2 regions of the Streptomyces sp. NPDC006326 genome follow, and region 1 is predicted to be linked to the other one. Evidence: riboswitches for the same ligand, from Rfam matches in the RefSeq annotation. Region 1 holds a riboswitch; the other holds the start of a gene.
The links. A riboswitch is a leader RNA that binds a small molecule or an ion and turns the genes downstream of it on or off. The one in region 1 is predicted to bind thiamine pyrophosphate.
Positions count from the first base shown of each region.

Region 2: it holds a riboswitch for thiamine pyrophosphate, as region 1 does, so the genes downstream of both, ABZ128_RS11835 (thiamine ABC transporter substrate-binding protein) here and thiC (phosphomethylpyrimidine synthase ThiC) in region 1, are expected to answer to the same signal.

Region 1 is NZ_JBEXRC010000002.1:177,976-182,906, forward strand. Features, by position in the region: gene ABZ128_RS02495 (glycosyltransferase) at 75-1,205, shown strand; gene thiC (phosphomethylpyrimidine synthase ThiC) at 1,283-3,070, opposite strand; TPP riboswitch at 3,065-3,211, opposite strand; gene ABZ128_RS02505 (YibE/F family protein) at 3,284-4,699, shown strand; gene ABZ128_RS02510 (SsgA family sporulation/cell division regulator) at 4,719-4,931, opposite strand, start outside.
Region 2 is NZ_JBEXRC010000011.1:73,307-78,237, reverse strand. Features, by position in the region: gene ABZ128_RS11840 (iron ABC transporter permease) at 1-1,355, opposite strand, end outside; gene ABZ128_RS11835 (thiamine ABC transporter substrate-binding protein) at 1,415-2,518, opposite strand; TPP riboswitch at 2,604-2,713, opposite strand; gene rlmN (23S rRNA (adenine(2503)-C(2))-methyltransferase RlmN) at 2,784-3,896, opposite strand; gene ABZ128_RS11825 (phosphatidate cytidylyltransferase) at 4,167-4,931, opposite strand, start outside.

The sequences.
Region 1 (4,931 bases):
CCAAAGGGCCACCGGGTCCGCGCCGCGGCGAGCCGCCTCTGCCCCGCCCCGCGCCGTCCCTAGGGTCAGCGGCCGTGAAGCCGACCATTTGCCTCTGCATGATCGTGAAGAACGAGTCCGCCGTCATCGAACGCTGCCTCGACTCGGTACGGGATCTCATCGACACCTGGGTCATCTCCGACACCGGGTCCACGGACGGCACCCAGCAGCTGATCCGCACCAGCCTGGGAGGGATCCCCGGCGAGCTCCACGAGGAACCCTGGGTCAACTTCGGGCACAACCGCAGCCTCAACATCGCACACGCCCGCGGCAAGGCCGACTACCTGCTGCTGCTCGACGCCGACCTCGTCCTGCGCCGCACCGGGCCGCTCCCCCCGCTCACGGCGCAGTCGTACATGCTGCGCCACGAGGGCACGACGGAATACCGCATCAAGCGCCTGGTCCGTGGCGACCTTGCATGGCGGTACGAGGGTGCCACCCACGAGTACCTCACGTGCGACCGTCCCGGTGAATACGATCCGCGCCCCGGCATCCAGGAGAACCTCGACGCCCTCGTGATCGAGGACCACGCGGACGGCGGCTCCCGTCACGACACGTTCGAACGCGACGCCCGCCTCCTGGGCGCCGAATTCCAGCGGGACCCCTCCAACACCAGGACCGTCTTCTACCTCGCCCAGACGATGCGCGACATGGGCGACGCCCCGGCGGCCCTCCGGCTCTACGAGCGGCGGGCGGCGATGGGCGGCTGGGAGGAAGAGGTCTACTTCGCCCTGCTCCAAATCGGCATTCTGAGCGCGGAGTCGGGCGATTGGCCCTCCGCGATGGACGCCTTCACCCGGGCCTGGGAATGCCGCCCCAGCCGCCTGGAAGCCTGCTACGAACTCGCATCACGGCTGCGCCTGCAGGGCCGGCACCACGCGGCCCACGCGGTCACCACAGTCGTTCTGGACCGCCCGGCTCCGGCGGACCTGCTCTTCGTCCAGCCCTGGGTCTACCGCTGGGGCCTGCTCTTCGAGCACTCGATCACCGCCTACTGGGTCGGCGACACCGAGACCTCGCTGCGGATGTGCGACCGGCTGCTGGCCTTGCCCGACCTACCGGCGTCCTACCGTCGGCAGACGGAGATCAACCGGGTCTTCGCCGCATCCCGTCTCGGCGCGGCCATCCCTGTTTCACGTGAAACATCGCACCCGGCGCCGGTATAACCAGGACGCTTCAGGCAGCAGCGCTGGACCGGGGAGCCCCCTCCTCTCCCCGGTCCAGCGCCACGGCAGCGTTGTGATCAGTCGGCCAGCGGCAGGTACACCCGGTTGCCGCTCGCTGCGAACTCGGCGGACTTCTCCGCCATGCCCGCCTCGATCTCCTCGGCCTTCAGGTCCCCGCCGTGCTCACGGCGGATGTCCTGGGAGATCTTCATCGAGCAGAACTTCGGGCCGCACATGGAGCAGAAGTGCGCGGTCTTGGCCGGCTCGGCCGGAAGGGTCTCGTCGTGGAACTCGCGGGCCGTGTCCGGGTCGAGAGCCAGGTTGAACTGGTCCTCCCAGCGGAACTCGAACCGCGCGTCCGACAGGGCGTCATCCCATTCCTGGGCGCCCGGGTGCCCCTTGGCCAGGTCCGCGGCGTGCGCCGCGATCTTGTACGTGATGACGCCGGTCTTCACGTCGTCGCGGTTGGGCAGACCCAGGTGCTCCTTCGGCGTCACGTAGCAGAGCATCGCGGTGCCCCACCAGGCGATCATCGCGGCGCCGATGCCCGAGGTGATGTGGTCGTACGCGGGAGCGACGTCCGTGGTCAGCGGGCCGAGCGTGTAGAACGGCGCCTCCTCGCAGATCTCCTGCTGGAGGTCGATGTTCTCCTTGATCTTGTGCATCGGGACGTGGCCCGGGCCCTCGATCATGGTCTGCACGTTGTGGCGCTTGGCGATCGTGTTCAGCTCACCCAGCGTCTTCAGCTCGGCGAACTGCGCCGCGTCATTGGCGTCCGCGATGGAGCCGGGCCGCAGGCCGTCACCGAGGGAGTAGGTGACGTCGTACGTCGCGAGGATCTCGCAGAGTTCCTCGAAGTTGGTGTAGAGGAAGTTCTCCTTGTGGTGCGCGAGGCACCACGCCGCCATGATCGAGCCGCCGCGCGAAACGATGCCCGTCTTGCGGCGCGCCGTCAGCGGCACGTACGGCAGCAGCACGCCTGCGTGGACCGTCATGTAGTCCACGCCCTGCTCGGCCTGCTCGATGACCGTGTCCTTGTAGATCTCCCAGGTGAGGTCCTCGGCCTTGCCGTCGACCTTCTCCAGCGCCTGGTACAGCGGCACCGTGCCGATCGGGACCGGGGAGTTGCGCAGCACCCACTCACGGGTGGTGTGGATGTTGCGTCCGGTGGAGAGGTCCATGACCGTGTCCGCGCCCCAGCGGGTCGCCCAGGTCATCTTCTCCACCTCCTCCTCGATGGAGGAAGTGACCGCGGAATTGCCGATGTTGGCGTTGACCTTCACCAGGAAGCGCTTGCCGATGATCATCGGCTCGATCTCCGGGTGGTTCACGTTCGCGGGAAGCACGGCGCGACCTGCGGCGATCTCCTCACGGACCACCTCGGGGGAGACGTTCTCCCGGATGGCGACGTACTCCATCTCCGGGGTGATCTCGCCGCGGCGGGCGTAGGCGAGCTGCGTCACGGCGGCGCCGTCGCGGCCCCGGCGGGGCTGGCGGGGGCGGCCCGGGAAGACCGCGTCGAGGTTCTTGAGGCCCCCGCGCGGCGAGGTGTGCTTGATGCCGTCGTCCTCGGGGCGGACGGGGCGGCCCGCGTACTCCTCGGTGTCACCGCGGCCGATGATCCAGTTCTCCCGCAGCGGCGGCAGCCCGCGGCGTACATCGGTCTCGATCTGGGGGTCGGTGTACGGCCCGGACGTGTCGTAGAGCGTGACGTCCTTGCCGTTGGTGAGGTGGACCTGGCGGACCGGCACCCGGATGTCGGGGCGGGAGCCCGCCACGTACCCCTTGTGCCAGCCCGGCTGGCGCTCGGTCTGGCCGTCGGCGTCCTGGCTGACGGCAGGCGTGCGTGCGTCCTGAATGGTCATGAGACCTGATCTCCCTACGCCGGCATTACCCGGTAACAGGTTCGGCGGTCGACGCAGCCTCTTCCCGTACGCCTGTACTGCGGCGCGTACGGTGATCAGCGTCCTCTCAGCCCGGTGCTCCGAGCTCCCGCGTTGTGCAAAGGTGCCCCCACGCTAGCGTCATCTGTGGCGTGCTGAACAGTGGGCCCCCTCAACTCTTGCGATGATCTGCCGGTGACGTCCTCGCCGCAGCCCCCCGCCGATCACTCCGAGCCCTCCGGTCACCCGGGCCACGCGCACGCGGGTCCGGGGCACGCCCCCGGGCCTCCCCACGGTTCCGGGCACAGTCATGGACACGGCCATGGACACAGTCACGGCCACGGACCGGCGGCTCCCGTCTCCCGGCATCTGCGCCGGGTCATCGCGGCCGTACTGATCCCCTTCGCCGCCGCGGTCTTCGTCGGCATGGCGGTGCTCTGGCCGGGCGGCGCCCCCGCCCACGAGCGCTCCGGTGTGGGCTTCGACCGCCAGACCCAGCAGGGCAAGGTCGTCGCCCTCGAACAGGTCGACTGCAAATCGGTGAACGTCTCGCAGGTTCCGCCCACCGGCGACACCTCCACCCCGGAAGGCCGGGAAGCGCAGGCAGCACAGACCGGTCAGTGCAAGAAGGCCACCGTCGAGGTCAGCACCGGCCCTGAAAAGGGGCGCACCTTCACCGAGATCGTCCAGCCCGGCGCCCCGCGGCAGTTGGCGGACGGCCAGGAGGTGGTCGTGGCCTACGCCCCGGACGCGCCCCGGGACCTGCAGTACTCCGTGATCGACGTGAACCGGAAACTCCCGCTGGCGCTGCTGGCCGGGATCTTCGCCGTGGCCGTGGTCGTCGTCGGCCGGATGCGCGGCGTGTTCGCCCTGATCGCACTGGTCGTCAGCTTCGGAGTGCTGACACTCTTCATCCTCCCGGCCATCCTGCAGGGCTCCAATCCGCTGGTGGTCGCGGTCATCGGGGCCAGCGCGATCATGCTCATCGCGCTCTACATGTGCCACGGACTGACCGCCCGGACCTCGGTCGCCGTCCTCGGCACACTGGTGTCGCTGCTGCTGATCGGGCTGCTCGGCTCGCTGTTCATCGACTGGGCCTTCTTGAGCGGGAACACGGACGACAACACCGGACTGATCCACGGGCTCTACCCCGCCATCGACATGAGCGGCCTGCTGCTCGCAGGCGTCATCATCGGATCCCTGGGCGTGCTCGACGATGTGACGGTCACCCAGACCTCCGCCGTGTGGGAGCTGCACCAGGCCGACCCGTCTATGGGTTCGCGCGCCCTGTACCGGGCGGCCATCAGGATCGGTCGCGACCACATCGCGTCGGTGGTCAACACGCTGGTCCTCGCCTACGCGGGCGCCGCACTGCCCCTGCTGCTGCTGTTCTCGATCGCGAACAGCAGCGTGGGCTCGGTGGCCAACAGCGAGCTCGTCGCGGAGGAGATCGTCCGCACCCTGGTGGGGTCGATCGGCCTGGTGGCCTCGGTCCCGGTCACCACCGCACTGGCCGCCCTGGTCGTGTCCGCCGACCGGCCCGGGTCCCCGGCCGGTGCGGCGGCGTCGGGGCCGGTCCGCACGGGCCGGGGCCGGCGCCGCAAGCGCTGACGCCCGGCGCCGCGAGAGGTCAGCCGGCGTTCCGCTCGTTCTGCTGGGCCTCGGCCAGGATCTTGCCGAGCGCCTGGTCGAGGTGCCCCTCGAAGTCGCCGAGGCTGCGCTCCTGACCGAGGGGGACCAGCCGGTCGGTCCGGTCGAGGAAGGCGACGAGCGGAGCCGCACCCGCACGAAACAGGGCTCGGTCGGCACCGACCTGGAGGCGGATGTGGACGTCTGACAGCTC
Region 2 (4,931 bases), on a different contig from region 1:
GGCAGGTCCACCTCCCGCCAGGCCCGCAGCGGGGACGCCCCGAGCACGGCGGCGGCCTCGCGCAGCCGTACGTCCACGGCACGCAGCACGGGCAGCATGGTCCGTACGACGAACGGCACGCCCACCAGCGCCTGCGCGAGCGGCACCAGGATCCACGAGGTGCGCAGATCGAGCGGCGGCTCGTCCAAAGTGATCAGGAACCCGAAGCCCACCGTCACCGCGGACACCCCCAGGGGCAGCATCAGCAGCGCGTCGAACCCGCGCACGAAGCGGCCTCCGCGCCGGGTGAGCGCCGCCGCCGCGAGTCCCCCGATCACGACGGCGATGGCGGTGGCGGCCAGCGCGTACTCCAGGGAGTTCCCGATCGCCTCCAGCGGAGGTACGAGGAAGGTGCCGCCGCTCGCGTCCTGCAGCGCCCGGTAGAAGCCCAGCCCGTACCCGCCGGGCGCGTCGAAGGACCGCTCGACCAGCACGCCCAGCGGCAGCACGATCAGCAGCGCCACCGTCGCCAGCACCGCGCCCAGCAGCGCCCGCTGCCCCGGGCCGCCGGGGCGGTGCGCGGTCCGCGCCGGGTCCACCATCCGCAGGGCCGTCTCCCGCCGGCGCACGGTCCAGGCGTGCACGGCGAGGACGACGCCCACCGCCGCGAACTGCACCATCGTCAGGACGGCGGCCGTTGGCAGGTCCAGCAGCTGGGCCGTCTGCCGGTAGACCTCCACCTCCAGCGTGGAGTACGAGGGGCCGCCCAGGATCTGCACGACGCCGAAGGAGGTGAAGGTGAACAGGAAGACCATGAGCGCCGCGGCGGCCACCGCGGGCCCCAGCGCGGGCAGCGTCACCTGCCGCCAGGCCGCGAACCGGCCGGCGCCCAGCACCCGGGCGGCCTCCTCCTGGCGCGGGTCGAGCTGCGCCCACAGCCCGCCCACCGTCCGGATGACGACGGCGTAGTTGAAGAAGACGTGGGCGAGCAGGATCGCCCAGACGGTGGTGTCCAGCCGGACACCCCACAGTTCGTCCAGCAGCCCGCCTCGGCCGACCAGCGCCAGGAAAGCCGTGCCGACGACCACGGTCGGCAGCACGAACGGCACGGTGACCAGCGCCCGCAGCAGCTGTTTGCCGGGGAACTCGAAGCGCGCGAAGACGTAGGCGCCGGGGAGCGCGACCAGCAGCGTGAGAACCGTGGACGCGAGCGCCTGCCAGGTGGTGAACCAGAGCACGTCGGCGATGTCGGGTCGGGCCAGCACCTCCCCGATCCGGCCGAGCTGCCAGCCCGCGTCGGTCTTGACCCCGCGGCCCACGATCGCGACCACGGGGTAGGCGAAGAACAGGCCGAAGAAGACGAGGGGCACGGCCATCAGGGCGAGCCTGACGGCCGTACCGCGTACGCCCTCGTGTGCAGGAGCGCTCTCGCGTCCTACTTCACGACCAGCGAGGACCATGTCCTGACCCACTGCTCACGGTTCTTGGCGATGGTGTCCGGGGCGACGTTCTCCGGCTTCTCGACCACCACGCCGTGCTTCGTGAACAGCTCCGGCAGCTTCGCGTCCTTGACCACCGGGTTCACGAACATCTGGAGCGGCATGTCCTCCTGGAACTTCTTGCCGATGAGGAAGTCGACGAGCGCCTTGCCGCCCTCCTCGTTCTTCGCCCCCTTCAGCAGGCCGGCGAACTCGACCTGGCGGAAGCAGGTGCCCGTCGCGACGCCCGTCGGGGCCTCGGCCGGCTGCGGGTCGGCGTAGAGGACCTCGACCGGCGGGCTGGAGGCGTAGGAGACGACCAGCGGGCGGTCGCCCTTGGCCTTCTTGCCGCCCGCGGAGCCCGAGAAGCGCTCGTTGTAGGCCTGCTCCCAGCCGTCGACGACCTCGACGCCGTTGGCCTTCAGCTTGCTCCAGTAGTCCTTCCAGCCGTCTTCGCCGTACTTGCCGACGGAGGCGAGCAGGAAGCCGAGGCCGGGCGAGGAGGTCGCCGCGTTCTCGGTGACCAGCAGGTTCTTGTACTCCGGCTTGACCAGGTCGTCCAGCGTCTGCGGCGGGGCGATCTTCTTGTCGGCGAAGTACGCCTTGTCGTAGTTGACGCAGATGTCGCCCGAGTCGACCGGGGTGACCCGGTGCTCCTTGTCGAGCACGTACTCCGGCTTGACCTCGCCCAGGCCCTTGGCCTCGTACGGGGTGAAGATGCCGTTGTCGAGCGCGCGCGAGAGCAGCGTGTTGTCGACGCCGAAGAAGACGTCGCCGCGCGGGGAGCCCTTGGTGAGGATCTCCTGGTTGAGCGCGGCGCCCGCGTCCCCGGACTTCAGGACCTTCACGGTGTAGCCGCTCTGCTGCTCGAACTCCTTGAGGACCGCTTCGGTCACGTTGAAGGAGTCGTGCGAGACGAGGGTGACGGTCTTCGACTTCGGCGCGCTGCTCGTGCCGCCGGCCGCCGGCTCGTCCTTCGCGTCGCTGCCGCAGGCGCTCAGCGACGTGACGCCGAGCGCGGCCGCGAGCACGGTGCCCGCGATCTTCCTGGTGGTGCTCACTGGTGTATTCCTCCTGGGATGACCAGGAGAAGACGCGGCCCTGCCCGGCGCTCTGTCCGAGCGGGCACCGGGCAGGGCGCAACAGCTTGAGTGATGACCGAACTTCCTACCCCGAATGACCGGGGCGAGGTTCAGAGGGTCTGCGGATGACGGTTACCGCACTCTCAGCGCTGTGGCGCTCCCCTGTCGGAATATGCAATTGGTTCGGCCACAGGGTACCCCGTGGCCGATTCCGGGCGACCGGCCCCGGAACCCAGTGGTCCGGTCAGCGCTCCGAGGCCGCGAGCTGGCCGCAGGCGCCGTCGATCTCCTGACCTCGGGTGTCACGGACGGTCACCGGCACGCCGTGGCGGGCGATGGCCTCCACGAAGGCCTTCTCGTCCTCGGGGCGTGAGGCCGTCCACTTCGAGCCGGGCGTCGGGTTCAGCGGGATCAGGTTGACGTGGACGCGCTTGCCCTTGAGCAGCCGGCCGAGGAGGTCGCCCCGCCACGCCTGGTCGTTGATGTCGCGGATGAGGGCGTACTCGATCGAGATCCGGCGGCCGGACTTCTCGGCGTACTCCCAGGCCGCGTCGAGGACCTCGCGGACCTTCCAGCGGGTGTTCACGGGGACGAGGGTGTCGCGGAGCTCGTCGTCCGGGGCGTGCAGCGAGACCGCGAGGCGGCACTTGAAGCCCTCGTCGGCGAAGCGCAGCATCGCGGGGACCAGGCCCACGGTGGAGACGGTGATGCCGCGCTGCGACAGGCCGAGGCCGTCGGGCTCGGGGTCGGTCAGGCGGCGGATGGCGCCGACGACCCGCTTGTAGTTGGCCAGCGGCTCGCCCATGCCCATGAAGACGATGTTCGACAGCCGGGCCGGACCACCGGGGACCTCGCCGTCGCGCAGGGCGCGCATGCCGTCGACGATCTGGTGGACGATCTCCGCGGTGGAGAGGTTGCGGTCCAGGCCGGCCTGGCCGGTGGCGCAGAACGGGCAGTTCATGCCGCAGCCGGCCTGCGAGGAGATGCACATGGTGACCCGGTCGGGGTAGCGCATCAGCACCGACTCGACGAGCGTGCCGTCGTGCAGCTTCCACAGGGTCTTGCGGGTGGTGTCGTCGTCGCACGAGATGTGCCGGACGACGTTCATCAGCTCGGGCAGCAGCTCCTGCTGCAGCTTCTCGCGGGAGCCCGCGGGGATGTCCGTCCACTGCGCCGGGTCGTGCGCGTAGCGGGCGAAGTAGTGCTGCGAGAGCTGCTTGGCCCGGAACGGCTTCTCGCCGATTGCGGCGACCGCCTCGCGCCGCTCCTCGGGGGTGAGGTCGGCGAGGTGCCGGGGCGGCTTCTTGGCTCCACGGGGGGCGACGAAGGTGAGCTCTCCCGGGACGGGGCGGGCCATGGCAGGTACTCCTCGTAAGACGAAAGGCGCGCCGCAGAAGCAGCGCGCCTTTCAAGGGTAACCGCCCAGCCGGGGTTCAGCCGGTGCCGGCGGAGGCCGCCGGCGGCAGCCGCCTCGCCGGGGCGGATCGCAGCAGGGATCAGCCCGTACCCACGAAGGCCGCCAGCAGCAGCCACACCACCGGGGCGGTCGGCAGCAGGGAGTCGAGCCGGTCCATGCCGTGTCCGATATGCGGCTCCGCCGCAGGGCGCCGTGGCCCGGCAGCAGGGATCAGCCCGTACCCACGAAGGCCGCCAGCAGCAGCCACACCACCGGGGCGGTCGGCAGCAGGGAGTCGAGCCGGTCCATGATGCCGCCGTGGCCGGGCAGCAGCGTCCCCATGTCCTTGATGCCCAGGTCCCGCTTGATCATCGACTCGCCGAGGTCGCCCAGCGTGGCGCTGACCGCGACGGCGAGCCCCAGCAGCAGGCCCTGCCACCAGGCGCCCCCGTCGATCAGGAACTCCATGCACAGGGCGCCGGCCGCCATGGCGAAGGCCACCGCGCCGAACAGGCCCTCGCGGGTCTTTCCGGGGCTGATGCGCGGCGCGAGCTTGGTCTTGCCGAAGCGCCAGCCCACCGCGTACGCCCCGGTGTCGCTGACCACCGTGAGCAGCAGGAAGGTGATCACCCGCTGCGGGCCGTCGTCCGCGGTGAGCAGCATCGCGACGAAGGTTGCCAGGAACGGCACGTAGAAGGCCGCGAAGACGCCCGCCGTGACGTCCTTGAGGTAGTCCTCCGGCGGCTCCGTCATCCGCCAGACCAGGACCGCCAATGCGGTCAGGGCCATGGCCACCCAGGCGCCCTCGGCCCCCCGGACGTATCCGGCGATGACCATGGCGGCGCCGCCGATCGCCAGCGGGACGAGCGGCGCCTTGATGCCCTTCTTCTCCTGGAGCCGGGAGGTGAGCTCCCACAGGCCCACGACGACCGCCACGACGATCACGCCGACGAAGACGGCCTTGACGATGAACAGCGAAGCGGCGATCACCGCACC